2 linked regions of the Pseudophaeobacter arcticus DSM 23566 genome follow. The main gene of each other region encodes a partner of the protein of the gene in region 2 in a complex. Links are inferred from orthologs where the notes say so. Each region holds a gene or a part of one and is shown on either strand. Other genes may lie near its edges.

Region 1 (7,324 bases), 510 kb from region 2 along the record:
GTCCATTGGCAATCCCTTTGTCTGTTCTGCCCCTGTTATCCGGCAGAACAGACATGAATTCCAATGAGATTAACAGCCCAACTCATGAGGTTTCGGCATGGGTCTGGCGAAAAAAACCGCTTAGAGCTTGGCGCGCCCCCGCGCCCTCCTTGATATAGCTCGATATAGGGGGCCATCTCCGTGCCATGGACGGTGGCGAATTTCTTTTTGTCACAAAAACGCGTAGGCATGAGTCAGCCCCGACCTTAAGATCAGGGTGAGAAAATGCCTTCGGAACACCCCTTCCAAAACCAGGACCAAAATGCCCCGCGCCAGATCGCCTTTCCGTACCACCCTTGTCGACAATGCTCTCACGACCTTTTGGAAAAAGGCGGGGCAGCTGGTCTTGGCGAAGGATCTGATGCGTAACCCCCCGCTGTCGCTGCTCACCAGTTGCCCTGGCAGAGATGAGGCCAGTTGAGATGGCAGGTCAGTCACCCCCCTCAACCCTGCCCGCAGGCCCCTTTCGGTTCATCGCGCTGGACGTGGAAACAGCCAGCCGTGACAGCGCCAGCATCTGCCAGATCGGCATCGCCTGTGTGCGCAGCGACAACCATATTGAGACCTTCACCACCTATGTGAACCCCGAACAGAGCTTTGCCCCCTTCAATACCGAATTGCACGGCATCAGCGCAGAGACCGTCGCCACCGCCCCCAGTTTTCCCGAGGCCTGGGGCCAGCTCAAACCCCTGTTGCAACTGCATCATCTGGTTCAGCACAGCGGTTTTGACAGCAAAGCCATCTCGGCCGCCTGCCGCGCCTATCGCCTTCCCAATGCAGATCTGAGCTGGAGCGACAGCGTCAAAATTGCGCGGCGGGCCTGGCCTGAATTCAAAGGCAACGGCGGGCACGGGCTGGCCAACCTAAAGCGGCAACTGGGGCTCTCGTTTCGCCACCACGACGCTGGCGAGGATGCCCGTGCCGCCGCCGAGGTGGTACTGCTGGCCGAAGGTCAGTTGGGTCAGAGCTTTGACAGGATCAGCGGCACAGCCCGCAAGGCACAGTTCAGCCTACCGCTTCAACTGCCATAGGGCGCAGAGGCCTTGCCAGCCATTTTCCCAGGCTCCAACCCTCGCCAGAGCGCTCAGCAGCGGAATTTACCAGAAATTTAGGCCAGCCCGATAAAGTTAATCCCGGAACTGAATGCCCAAATTGGGTAAAACCCGCGGAGAAATGAATGAAACTATTTGGTAAAATGTCGGCCCTGGCGGCGGCAGTTGTGTGTGGCACGTCCGTTATGGCGTCACAAACAGTGGCCCAAGCTGTGAAACTCACCACATTGGAATGGCCCCCTTATGTGAATGCAGATAGCTCTGGAACCAGCACCGATCGCGTTGTCGAGATTCTCAACAGCATTGGCATTGATGCCACCGTGCAGGTCTTTCCCTGGAACCGCGCCGTGAACCTGGCCGCAAAAGACCCGGCATGGCTTGGCGTCTACCCTGAATATTACTCCGAAGCGGATGATGCCGACAAAGGCGGCGCACGTTGCCTCTATTCGAAATCCTTTGGCACCAGCCCAGTTGGCTTTGCGCAGCGCGTCGACGCGCCGATCACCTGGTCTGACCATAGTGACCTGACCAATTACACCATTGGTGTGGTTTCCGGCTATCTGAACGAAGCGCGTTTTGACACCATGGTCGCCAATGGGGAAATCCAAACCCAGGAAGTGGCAGCCGATGACGCGAACCTCAAAAAAGTTGCAGCCGGACGCATTGATGCCGCTGTGATCGACCGCGAAGTCATGGCGCATCTGCTTGCCGGAATGCCCGCGCTTGCTGAGCAACTGGAGTTCAATACGACCCTATTGGCCGAACACGGGCTTCATATCTGCTTTAAAAACTCAGACGCAGGCCGCGCCTTGCGGGACCAGTTCAACGCCGCGTTTTAAGCGGCGCCTTGCCTATTTGAAACGTGAAAAGCCCAAGTCCCGGGCTTTTCACGCCTTCCCACGGAAGGCTATGTCGCTTTTTCCAATCCGCCATTAAAAGAAGGCAGGAATTCAAAGCCGCGTGCAGTGAAAACTGGGACCACACAAAATGTCCCCATGTGTCCCCAAAGATATTCCAAAAAAGATATCCCAAAACGGAGAAAGCCTCAGGCGTTTCCGCCTAAGGCTTTGATAAAGTGGTGAGCCGTGATGGGTTCGAACCATCGACCTACTGATTAAAAGTCAGTTGCTCTACCAGCTGAGCTAACGGCCCACTTTATAATCGCTGCTTAAGTGGTTTGTCTAAGTTGATCAAGCACTTAATTTGCTATCGTCTGACAAGTCCGTGTCGTTCTTGCCGTCCCGATTGGCGGCTGTCTACGGTTAGCAGGGTAAGGGGTCAAGCCCTTTTTTGAACTTTATACGTCACAGACTGGATTCATTTTCATCGCAGGTCTATATGCCCGGTATGAGTATGTATCCAGATCCCCAATTTCCCTTCATGAAGATGCATGGGCTTGGCAACGATTTTGTCGTTGTTGATGCGCGTGCGCGAAAGCTGGCGATCACCCCCGCCCTGGCACGGGGAATCGCCCATCGTCAATTTGGCGTTGGCTTTGACCAGCTGGCGCTGATTGAGCAGGGTGCTGGGGATGCACATCTCACCTTTTACAATGCCGATGGCTCCACCTCGGCGGCCTGCGGCAATGCCACCCGCTGCATTGCCCGCCATCTGATGGAGGAAAGCGGCAAGACCGATCTGCACCTCACCACTGATCGCGGTGATCTCTTTGCCCGCGATGCCGGTGATGGGCTGACATCGGTCAATATGGGGCAGCCACAACTGATCTGGGATGAAATCCCCCTGAGCGAAGCGATGGATACTCTCGAACTTCCCATCGAAGGCGCCCCAACCGCCACTGGCATGGGCAATCCGCATTGCACCTTCTTTGTCGAAGACGCGGATTTGATTCCGCTGGCCGAATTTGGCCCACGCCATGAACACCACCCGCTGTACCCGCAACGTACCAACGTGCAGGTCGCCCAACTTATTGGCCCCGATCACGTCCGTATGCGCGTCTGGGAACGCGGTGTGGGCGTCACCCTGGCCTCTGGCTCTTCCTCCTGTGCCACCGCCGTAGCCGCCGCACGACGCGGCCTGACGGGGCGCAGGGTCCAGATTGATCTGGACGGCGGCACACTCTGGATCGACTGGCGCGACGATGGCGTCTGGATGACCGGCCCGACCATGCATGTCTTTACCGGCAGTTTCACCACCGCTTTTCTCGAAAGTCTCTGACATGTCAGCGCCAAAGTTCACCACACTCGGCTGCCGTCTCAACGCCTACGAGACCGAGGCAATGAAAGAACTGTCTCAGGCCGCAGGCCTGGAAGATCTGGTGGTGGTGAATACCTGCGCAGTGACCGCAGAGGCGGTGCGCAAATCCCGCCAGGAAATCCGCCGCCTGCGCCGCGACAACCCACAGGCCCGCATCGTGGTTACCGGCTGCGCCGCCCAGACCGAACCGGAAACCTTTGCCCAGATGCCAGAGGTCGACACGGTCATTGGCAATACCGAAAAAATGCAGCCGGAAACCTGGAACGGCATGGCCGCCAATTTCATCGGTGAGACCGAAAAAGTCCAGGTCGATGACATCATGTCGGTGACCGAGACCGCCGGCCATTTGATCGACGGCTTTGGCACCCGTAGCCGCGCCTATGTGCAGGTGCAAAATGGCTGCGACCACCGCTGCACCTTCTGTATTATCCCCTATGGCCGCGGCAATTCCCGCTCGGTCCCGGCCGGCGTTGTGGTGGATCAGATCAAACGGCTGGTGGATAAGGGCTACAACGAGGTAGTGTTGACCGGCGTTGACCTCACCAGTTGGGGCGCCGATCTGCCCGCGCACCCCAAACTCGGCGATCTGGTGATGCGCATCCTCAAGCTGGTGCCAGACCTGCCGCGCCTGCGGATCTCCTCCATCGATTCGATCGAGGTGGATGACAACCTGATGCAGGCCATCGCCACAGAACCGCGGCTGATGCCGCATCTGCATCTGTCATTGCAACATGGCGACGATATGATTCTCAAACGCATGGCCCGGCGCCATCTGCGCGACGATGCCATCCGCTTTTGCGAAGAGGCCCGGCGCCTGCGCCCCGATATGACCTTTGGCGCAGATATCATTGCCGGCTTCCCAACCGAGACCGAAGCGCATTTTGAAAACTCGCTGCAGCTGGTCGAAGACTGCAACCTCACCTGGTTGCACGTCTTCCCCTATTCCAAACGAGAGGGAACCCCGGCTGCCAAGATCCCCAAACAGATCAATGGCAATACCATCAAAGCCCGTGCGGCCCGCCTGCGTGCCGCTGGCGACGCCCAGGTCCAGCAACACCTTGCCGCGCAGATTGGCAAAACCCATCAGGTCTTGATGGAAAACCCCCACATGGGTCGGACCGAACAGTTCACCGAAGTGAAATTCTCCAGGCCCCAGACCGAAGGCAAAATCATCGCCACCCACATCCTCGGTATCGATGGAATCCATCTCACCGCCTGACGCCCGCAGCACTTTTCATCTTGCTGAAAATACCTCGGGGTGAATGGGCGGTCACGCCCAGAGGGGCAGCGCCCCTGCGCCCGCCAGCCGCCCGACCAAACAAAAAGGCCCCCGCAAGGTGACTTGCAGGGGCCTATTTATGTCTGGTGAAATCAGCCTATCAGGCGGATTTTTTACCCTTGTGCGGCGCCCAGAGCTGTTTGTTGGTCAGATAAAGCAGAACCGACAGAACGGTCAGGATCAGCACCCCGACAAAACCGCTTTGCTTGCGGGCCATCATCTTGGGTTCGGCGGTCCACATCAGGAAAGCCGCAACATCCTGCGCCATGTGATGCACGGTGTTGTCATGGCCATCAGCAAATTCAACCTGCTCATCTGACAGCGGAGGCGCCATGCCGATCCAGCTGCCAACAGCCAACCGTCCAACTTCCTTGCGCTCAATCGTGACCGAACCGTCGTCGTTAGTTACTTCGGTTTCCTTGTAGATCTTACATTCGTCAGGATATCCGCCAGCAGCAAACGCCGTGTTGTAATAGCCGGTAAAATCTTCTGGCGCACAGTCAGGCGCTTCTTCATAGCCGCTGATCAGCGAGGCGATGTATTCCGCGCCACCGATCCCTTTGAACAGCTGGTTTATACCAGACCCATAGGGACCGTGGAAACCGGCGCGTGCCTTGGCCATAAGGCTCAGGTCAGGGGCACCAGCAGAGGTATTGGCTGGGAAGTGGTTAACTGGCTTGGCAGGTACATCCTCGTCCAGTTCCGGGTCATAGACGGTAAAGTTCTCAGCCGCATAGGCACGCACCTGATCGGCAGGCAGCGCAGGGCCACCTTCGTCGCCAAGGGTGCGCAGTGGCACAAACTTCAGCCCGTGACAGGCAGAGCAGACTTCGGTGTAGATCTGCAAGCCGCGCTGCAGCTGATTTTGATCATAGGCGCCAAATGGTCCCTCAAACGAGAACTGGAAGTCCTCGACGTGGCCATGACCGCCTGCCGCATGAGATGCGACAGGGGCAAGGGCCAGAGCGAAGGCGGCACCGATTGCGAGTTTCTTCAACATTGGTAGCTGTCCTTCTCTTACTCGGCAGGAGTGGCTGCGTCGGATTTCCCGCCATAGTGAGCGTCGAAATCTTCTTCAATTGTAGCAGGCTCTGCCAGTGGCTTCTCGATGACACCCAGGATGGGCAGGATCACCAGGAAGTAGCCGAACCAATAGGCCGATGCGATCAGCGAGAACGATGCATAGGGCTCTTCCGCCGGCATCGCACCCAGCCACATCAGGGCAAAGAAGTCAAAGATCAGCAGGTAGAACCACCACTTGAACATCGGACGATAGCGACCCGACCGCACCCGGCTGGTGTCCAGCCAGGGCACCAGCGCCATCACGGCGATCGCGCCAAACATCGCCAGAACCCCAAAGAACTTGGCGTCAACGATGCCACCGGTCACGAAGGAGGCAATCTGAACAACCCAGACTTCAGAGGTGAAGGCCCGCAGGATCGCGTAGAAAGGCAGGAAGTACCATTCAGGAACGATATGCGACGGCGTCACCAGCGGGTTGGCCTCGAGGTAGTTATCCGGGTGGCCCAGGTAGTTTGGCATAAAGCCGACGATGGCCCAGAAGATCACCAGAACAATGGCCAGACCAAGGAAATCCTTGATCACAAAATAGGGCCAGAACGGCAGGGTGTCTTTTTTGACGTCCTCTTTCGAGCCCTTGCGCACGTCAACACCGGTTGGGTTGTTGTTGCCAGTGGTGTGGAAGGCCCAGATATGGACCACAACCAGCGCGGCGATGACGAAAGGCAGCAGGTAGTGCAGCGAGAAGAAACGGTTCAGCGTGGCGTTATCCACCGCAGGTCCGCCCAGCAGGAATGTCTGCAGCGCGTCACCCACAAAAGGAATGGCACCAAACAGGCCGGTGATCACGGTCGCACCCCAGAAGGACATCTGCCCCCAGGGCAGAACATAGCCCATGAAACCGGTGGCCATCATCAACAGATAGATGATCATGCCGATGATCCAGGTGATCTCACGCGGGGCCTTGTAAGAGCCGTAGAACAGGCCACGGAAGATGTGGATGTAAACAGCCACAAAGAACAGCGAGGCGCCGTTTGCGTGCAGATAGCGCAGCATATGGCCGCCATTCACGTCGCGCATGATGTGCTCAACAGAGGCAAAGGCCATGTCGGCATGCGGGGTGTAATGCATCACCAGGACAACGCCGGTGGCAATTTGCAACACCAGGCAGAAGGCCAGAACGATGCCCCAGATCCACCACCAGTTCAGGTTCTTGGGGGTGGGGATCATGATGGTGTCGTAGATCAGACCAACGATGGGCAGGCGGCTGTGAAGCCACTTTTCTGCGCCTGTCTTTGGCTCGTAATGGTCGTGCGGAATACCGGACATAGGTACGTCTCCTTATCCCAGCTTGATGGTTGTTGCGTCGGTGAACTCTGCAAGAGGCACGTGCAGGTTCTGGGGCGCGGGGCCTTTGCGGATCCGGCCAGCGGTGTCGTAGTGCGACCCGTGACAGGGGCAGAACCAGCCGTTGAAATCGCCCGAACCATCGCCCAGCGGCACACAGCCGAGGTGGGTACAAACACCCATCATCACCAGCCATTCGCCATTTTCATCCATGGTGCGGTTTTGATCCGCAGCATCGGTGCCCGGCTTGTTGGGGTTTTCCGAAGTGGTATCGATCAGGCTCGCGACATCAACCGCGCGGCCTTCGTCGATCTCAGCCTGAGTACGACGGCGGATGAACACGGGTTTCCCCAAGAACATCACACTAATT
Region 2 (7,345 bases):
GGCGCCATGGAAAACCGGGTGCAGACCCCCGGTGGATCGGTCGCCAATACCATCGCTGGCGCCGGGGCTCTGGGCCTGGACGCGGCCTTTATTGGTCGGGTACATGACGACGCGCTGGGTCACTTTTATGCCAATGCGATGAACGAAGACGGCGTTGATTTTGTGAACCCACCCGTTGCGGGCGGCGAGCTGCCGACCTCGCGATCAATGATCTTTGTGTCGCCGGATGGCGAACGCTCAATGAACACCTATCTTGGCATTTCCTCCGAGCTGGGCAGCGCCGATGTGCCAAACGAGGTGGCGGGCAGCGCCCAGATCATGTTCCTGGAAGGCTATCTGTTTGACAAGGACAAGGGCAAATCCGCCTTTATGGAAGCCGCACGGGATTGCCGCCAGGGCGGGGGCAAATCCGGTATCGCCATATCGGATCCCTTCTGTGTTGAACGGCACCGGGCGGATTTTCTGGCGTTGATCGAGCATGATCTGGATTTTGTCATCGGCAACGAAGACGAGATCAAATCGCTGTTTGAGACCGATGACCTGGAAGTGGGCCTGGCCAAAACCGCGGCGATTTGCCCGCTGGTGGTCTGCACCCGCTCTGGCGATGGCGTCACCGTGATCAGCGGTGAGACCCGACTGGACGTCCCGGTCACCAAGATAGTTCCCCTGGATGCAACAGGGGCCGGCGATCAGTTTGCTGCCGGGTTCCTGTTTGGTCTCGCCAAGGGCCGTGACCTGGAGACCTGCGCCAAGATTGGCAATATCTGCGCTGCAGAGGTCATCAGCCATATCGGACCACGCCCCGAGAGCAATATGCTGGATCTGCTCCGCGAGGCCGGCCTGCTGTAACCACGGCACTTGGATTTTTCACCAAGCGAGCTCTCCCGCCCGTCGCCCCTCTCGCCGGAGGCGGGAGGGCTCCCGTTGGGCCCAGCGCGGGGTGGCAAAGCCACCCCGCGCCCTGGCGCTCTTTTCTTCCAAGGTCTTGTCTTCCAGGATCTTGGCCCAAATCACACAGCCGGGCGCGCCCTAGCCTCCTGATTTGTCCACCGCCGCCTGCGCCCGAGACAGCAAGATTTTGAAGGCTGAACGCTCTTCCTTGGGCATTGCGGCCAGCAGGCGCTCCTGCGTTGCGACATGTTCCTCCACAACCTGGTCAATCAAAGCCAGGCCTTCGGCGCTGAGTTCGATCAGAAAACTGCGGCTGTCTTGGGGGTTGATTTGGCGCAGCACCAGACCTTCGGCTTCGAGCCGGGAAATCCGGTTGGTCATGGTGCCAGAGGCGACCATGGTTGCCTTGAGCAAATCCCCCGGTGAAAGCCGATAGGGCGCGCCCGAGCGGCGCAGGGTGGCCAGCACGTCAAATTTGGCCGCATTCAGGCCAAACCGCGCAAAGGTTGCCTGCATCCCCTCCTGATAAGCAAGATAAAGCCGGGCAACCCGGCCAATAATCCCCATGGCGCTCACATCCAGGTCGGGCCGTTCGCGTGCCCATTGGCCGGTAATGAAATCCACATGCTCCATGCACATAGCCTGTTCAAAAATTTATCTTGATGTCAAGACAAACCCAGATATCTTGACATCAAGATAAACTCAGGAGACTTAGGATATGGCCCGTTTGGATTTGTTTCTCACTGCGCTCGCCCCCGCCATTTGGGGCAGCAGCTATATCGTGACGACCAGCCTGCTGCCGGGGCAATCACCGCTCTTGGTGGCGCTGTTACGCGCCCTGCCCGCCGGGCTGATCCTGCTGCTCATTGTTCGCCAGTTGCCGCCCCTTGCCTGGATCCCAAAGCTGCTGGTGCTGGCGGCGCTCAACTTCTCGCTGTTTTGGACCCTGCTCTTTGTCTCCGCCTATCGGCTCCCGGGGGGCGTGGCGGCAACGCTGGGTGCGGCGCAGCCATTGTTGGTGGTGTTTTTCTCGGCCTATGCCCTGCAAACGCCAATTCGGCCCACCGCCCTGCTGGCTGCAGGGCTCAGCATCGTTGGCGTCGCCCTGCTGGTGCTGACCCCGGCGGCAGCTCTTGATTTCTGGGGCGTTTTGGCTGGTCTGGGTGGCGCGATATCCATGGCCGCAGGGGTAGTTTTGACCCGCAAATGGCAGCCACCGGTGCCCCCGCTCACCTTTACCGCCTGGCAATTGACGGCCGGCGGGCTGCTCCTGATCCCCTTTGCCGCCCCAAGCCTGGAAGGCCTGCCCCTGCTGACTGGCGGCAACCTCGTCGGCCTAGCCTATATGAGCCTGATCGGTGGCGCCCTGACCTATATCCTCTGGTTTCGCGGATTGGCCCGGATCGAGCCTGCCAAGGTGTCGCTCCTGGGGGTCCTGAGCCCGCTCTCGGCCGTGCTGTTGGGGTGGAGCGTTCTGGGCGAAAGCCTTTCCCCGATGCAGATCACAGGCGCGGCCCTGGCCTTGTTTAGTCTCTGGCTGGGGCAATCAAACCTGCGCTTTCGCCGCCCCAAGGCGAGAGCAGCCTCGTAACTGGCAGGACTGGGGTCAGCTGGATTACAGGGCGGCACAGGATCGCGCAGGATCGCACAGGATTGCGCTGGCAGGCAAAATTACCTCTCGCACACCGGTGCCATGACAGGAAAAGACCCCCCAACGCCCGCAGACCTAACCCCATCCTTTGGTGTTTGAACCTCTGATGCTCAAAAATGCGCCTCAAATTCCTGAACCACGCGGGCGTAGACCTCGCGCTTGAAGGGGACGATCTTTTCCACCAGCTGATCCACCGGCTGCCAGCACCAAGCCGAAAATTCCGGGTGCTCGGTCTCGATATTGATCTGTTCGTCACGACCAAGAAAGCGCATCAGATACCATTTCTGTTCCTGGCCGCGATATTTACCGCCCCAGAACTTTGGCACCACGTCATGCGGCAGTTCATAGGGCAGCCAGCCGTCGCTTTCGGCGATGATTTCAACCAGATCCTGGGTCACTCCGGTTTCTTCCTCCAGCTCGCGCAGGGCCGCAAGGCGGGCGTCTTCGCCCCGGTCGATCCCACCTTGCGGCATTTGCCAGGCCTCCTGAAACCGGTCTTTGCGCTGCGCCACAAAGACCTCGTTTTTGGCATTGATCAGCATGATACCGACATTGGGGCGATAGGGCAGCTTTGCGATCTCTTGCGGCGTCATCTGGGGGTCCTTGGCTAGGGGCGGCGTTCAAAGGTGCCGATGCGGGAAAGTGATTTCCCCCCTTTAGACCCGGTGTCGCCGGGGCAGGCAAGGGGGTGACGCCGCGTTGAGACGTGACAAGCCCGTGCGCGCAGGGCAGTTTTGTCCATAACGACAAGGGAGAGTGTCATGACTGCGTACCCAAATCTTCTGGCGCCGCTGGATCTTGGATTTACCACACTGAAAAACCGTGTGCTGATGGGCTCTATGCACACCGGTCTGGAAGAAACCAAGGACTGGAACCGGGTGGCGGAATTCTACGCGGAACGTGCCCGCGGCGATGTTGGGCTGATGGTCACCGGCGGCATTGGCCCCAACCTTGAAGGCTCGGTCCTGCCTGGGGCCTCGATGATGACCACGGACGAGGAGGTCGCCAGCCACGCCATTGTCACCAAACGCGTGCATGAGGCCGGTGGCAAGATCGCCATGCAGATCCTGCATGCGGGCCGGTATTCCTACGGTCCCAAATGTGTCGCCCCCAGCCCGGTGAAATCGCCGATCTCTCCCTTCCCGCCCAATGAGCTGGACGAAGAAGGTATTGAGAAGCAGATCGCAGATATCGTCAATGCGGCCGTGCTTGCCCAGCAAGCGGGCTATGACGGGGTGGAGATCATGGGGTCTGAGGGTTATTTTCTCAACCAGTTCCTGGTCACCCATACCAACAAGCGCACCGACCGCTGGGGCGGATCTTATGAAAACCGCATGCGGCTGCCCATTGAGGTGGTGCGTCGCACCCGCGAGGCGGTTGGGACCAACTTCATTATCATTTATCGTCTGTCGATGATCGACCTGGTGCCCAATGGCTCGACCCATGATGAGGTGGTGCAACTGGCCCAAGAGATAGAAAAGGCCGGTGCCACCATCATCAACACCGGCATTGGCTGGCACGAAGCGCGCATTCCAACAATCGCCACATCCGTTCCGCGCGCGGCCTTTGCCTGGGTCACCAAGAAACTGATGGGCAAGGTCTCGATCCCGGTGATCACCTCGAACCGGATCAACACGCCAGAAGTGGGCGAAGAGGTGCTGGCCACCGGCTGCGCCGATATGGTGTCAATGGCGCGACCGATGTTGGCGGATGCGCATTTTGTTGCCAAGGCCAAGGCCGGCAAGGGCAATCAGATTGCTCCCTGCATAGGCTGCAATCAGGCCTGTCTCGACCATACCTTTGGCGGCAAGCTGACCTCATGCCTGGTCAACCCCATGGCCTGCCACGAGACCGAGCTGGTGCTTGGCAAGGCAGATGTCGTCAAATCCGTGGCGATTGTGGGCGCCGGTCCTGCCGGGTTGTCAACTGCACTGGCCGCAGCCGAGCGCGGTCACCGGGTTACCCTCTTTGATAGGGCGGATGAGATCGGCGGCCAGCTCAACATGGCAAAACAGGTGCCCGGCAAGGAAGAATTCTGGGGCTTTGTCGATTGGTATCGCACCATGGTGTCCGAGGCCGGGATCACCCTGGAACTGGGGCGCGACGTCTCGGTTGCGGATCTCAGCGGCTATGACGAGGTGATCATCGCCACCGGCGTCATCCCGCGCGACCCGGCCATTCCCGGCCAGGACCGGCCCGAAGTACTGAGCTACATCGACGTGCTGCGCCACAAGAAACCCGTCGGCAAGAGGGTTGCGGTGATTGGCGCTGGCGGCATTGGCTTTGATATCAGCGAATACCTGCTGCACGAGGGCAAAAGCCCAACCAAAGACCTGCCGCTTTGGATGAAAGAATGGGGTGTTGCCGACCCGGCAGAGCATCGCTCTGGCCTTGCTCCCGAGGGCCCGCAACCCGAGGCCCCTGCCCGTGAAGTCACCCTGTTGCAACGCAAGGCCCAGGCCCATGGCAAAGGCCTGGGCAAAACCACCGGCTGGATCCACCGGGCCACGCTGAAAATGAAAGGTGTGAACTTTGTTGGCGGCGTGAACTACGAACGTATCGACGACGAGGGGCTGCATGTCAGCTTTGGCGAGGCGCGCGAAAACCCTAGCGTGATTGCAGCGGATACCTTTGTGCTCTGCGCCGGACAGGTATCTGACCGAAGCCTTGCAGACGCACTAGAGGCCAAAGGGGTGCCCTGCCATGTCATCGGTGGCGCCGATGTTGCCGCAGAGCTGGATGCAAAACGCGCCATCAATCAGGGAACCCGATTGGCCGCCACTCTCTAGGCCTTTGGACCCCCTTTAGGGCCAAACCCTCCCGCGCCCGCAGATGTCCTGGCAAAGCCAGGCCACCTTCCGTGCGACCTTGGGGGTAGCGCCGCGCGCATCGCGCGCGGCGCTACCCCCAACGGGAGGCGGCTTTGCCAAAAGCCAACGACGGGCGGGAGAAGCCCCTTTTCGGGGCGTCAAATCGCTTGGTTGGCGGCTTGGCTATCCTGTGGAGCCTCATGACGGTCCCGCATGCCATAGTCGCGCAAGACCTCTGCCACCTTGAGACGGTAGTCTGCAAAAATACCACCCCGGCCTTTGGTCTGTGCGGCGCGATGCTGTGTCAATTGCCGCCAATCCTGCACCGCCTGTTCATCGCGAAAGAAGGACAGGGACAGCAGCTTGTTCGGCTGGCTGAGGCTTTGGAACCGCTCCACCGAAATAAAGCCGTCAATCTCCTCCAGCAGCGGTTTCAGTTCCGCCGCCACCTCAAGATAGCTGGGCTTTTGCCCCTCGGCGATCTGGACTTCAAAAATCACGGCTATCACTTGCTCTCTCCTAGTGTGGGGACATCTGGCGTTGAGGCCAGTTTTAGAAAACTGCGCTCCTCCCGCAAGATAAACCGCTCCCGCTGCGCAAAGGCGTAGTTCTCTTGCCCCAGCGGATCAGCCGCCAGCCGGGCCCGGTAGCGCTCATAGCTGGCAAGGTCCGCAATGTTATATATCCCGTAGGCCTGGGTTGCAGATCCTTCATGAGGGGCAAAATAGCCAATCAGATCGGCGCCATTGCGGGGAATGGCCTCCCCCCAATTTCGCGCATATTGGCGAAAGGCCTCTGTTTTTGTTGGGTCAATTTGATAGCGAATAATACATGTAAGCACGGTAGGATTCCTGTTTTTGGTATCCCGACCCTAGCCAATCACACAGCACAAAGGCTTCGCTCTGGAGCGAAGCCTTCATAGTGTCAGGTCCTTTGCCCCCTGAATAAACGGGGGAGATCAGGCCACGTCTCGCTGCGCCTCACCAGCCCCGGCAAACCTTTGCAAAAGGTTTGACAACCGCGATGCTTCGTCTTTCATCTTCTGGCTGGCGCTGCTGGTTTCTTGCACCATGGCCGCATTTTCCTGCGTGACCTTGTCCAGCTGGGCAACACCAATGTTGATCTCGCGCAGACCAGAAGCCTGTTCGGTTGCCGAAGCGGCAATCGAAGAGACCCGTTCAGAAACGCTCGTTACGCTTTCGACAATCTGCGCCAGCGTCTCGCTGGTGGCTTGCACCAGGCGCTCACCATCTTCGACCTGCTTTGAGCTATTGGTCACCAGACCTTTGATGTCATTTGCCGATTTTGCCGCCAGATGGGCAAGACCGCGCACTTCCGAGGCCACAACCGCAAAACCGCGACCTGCTTCCCCTGCACGGGCCGCTTCAACCCCGGCGTTCAGGGCCAACAGACTGGTCTGGAAGGCGATGTCATCAATCACCGTGATGATTTTACTGATGTTTTCAGAAGACTCAGCAATGGAGCTCATCGCCTGCATGGCCTCCTGCATGACAGTGCCACCCTGCTCCGCCCGCCTGCGGCCTTCGGCAGCCAGTTCATCGGCTGCCTGTGCCTGCTCTGCTGCGGATTGCACGCTTGCCGACAATTGCTCCAAGGCCGCAGCGGATTCTTCCAGCGTCGCAGCCTGGGTTTCGGCCCGATGCGACATCTCATCAGACATCGTGGAAAGCCCCTGAGCATTCTGGCCCACCGCCCCTGAGCTCATGCTGAGTTCTTGCACCAGCTCTCCCAAAGCCCCGGCGAGGTCGTTAAAGTCGATGCAGAGCATTTCGTAGCTCTCGCCCAGGTCCACCCAGTCACCAGCCGTGATCCGCTGCTGCAAATCACCCGATTTCAGACCAGCCATGGACGCACTGAGAACATGGAACAGTTCAACCCGGCGCTCGTTTTCCTGCTGGTTTTTCGCCTCGATCGATTTTGCCTGATCCAGCCGTTCCCGCAGATCCGCAAGGTTGCGGGCAATGGCCCCGAC

What was found.
Region 1: the proteins of ARCT_RS0120695 (region 2) and dapF are in contact, whole or in part, in a solved structure (PDB 5YGU), measured with the Escherichia coli proteins. The link is inferred for Pseudophaeobacter arcticus DSM 23566 from one-to-one orthologs.

The regions. Positions count from the first base shown.
Region 1 is NZ_KI421507.1:3,867,474-3,874,797, reverse strand. The notes cover bases 1,411-4,349. They hold dapF (diaminopimelate epimerase), read left to right. Parts: upstream 1,411-2,429; coding sequence 2,430-3,269; downstream 3,270-4,349. Other genes in these bases: mtaB (tRNA (N(6)-L-threonylcarbamoyladenosine(37)-C(2))-methylthiotransferase MtaB), read left to right, coding at 3,271-4,349; ARCT_RS0123230 (substrate-binding periplasmic protein), read left to right, coding at 1,411-1,930. Outside these bases: ARCT_RS0123245 (thiamine pyrophosphate-dependent enzyme), read right to left, coding at 1-6; ARCT_RS0123235 (3'-5' exonuclease), read left to right, coding at 462-1,070; more of ARCT_RS0123230, read left to right, coding at 1,217-1,410; more of mtaB, read left to right, coding at 4,350-4,527; ARCT_RS0123210 (cytochrome c1), read right to left, coding at 4,688-5,587; petB (cytochrome b), read right to left, coding at 5,605-6,936; petA (ubiquinol-cytochrome c reductase iron-sulfur subunit), read right to left, coding at 6,949-7,324. UniProt on the Escherichia coli protein: Involved in the succinylase branch of the L-lysine biosynthesis and in the biosynthesis of the pentapeptide incorporated in the peptidoglycan moiety. Catalyzes the stereoinversion of LL-2,6-diaminopimelate (L,L-DAP) to meso-diaminopimelate (meso-DAP).
Region 2 is NZ_KI421507.1:3,357,535-3,364,879, forward strand. Bases 1,395-4,354 are described here. They hold ARCT_RS0120695 (RNA pyrophosphohydrolase), read right to left. Parts: upstream 3,136-4,354; coding sequence 2,653-3,135; downstream 1,395-2,652. Other genes in these bases: ARCT_RS0120685 (MarR family winged helix-turn-helix transcriptional regulator), read right to left, coding at 1,395-1,524; ARCT_RS0120690 (EamA family transporter), read left to right, coding at 1,610-2,482; ARCT_RS0120700 (NADPH-dependent 2,4-dienoyl-CoA reductase), read left to right, coding at 3,304-4,354. Outside these bases: ARCT_RS0120680 (adenosine kinase), read left to right, coding at 1-849; more of ARCT_RS0120685, read right to left, coding at 1,030-1,394; more of ARCT_RS0120700, read left to right, coding at 4,355-5,331; ARCT_RS0120705 (antibiotic biosynthesis monooxygenase family protein), read right to left, coding at 5,511-5,861; ARCT_RS0120710 (NIPSNAP family protein), read right to left, coding at 5,858-6,193; ARCT_RS0120715 (methyl-accepting chemotaxis protein), read right to left, coding at 6,311-7,345. UniProt on the Escherichia coli protein: Master regulator of 5'-end-dependent mRNA decay.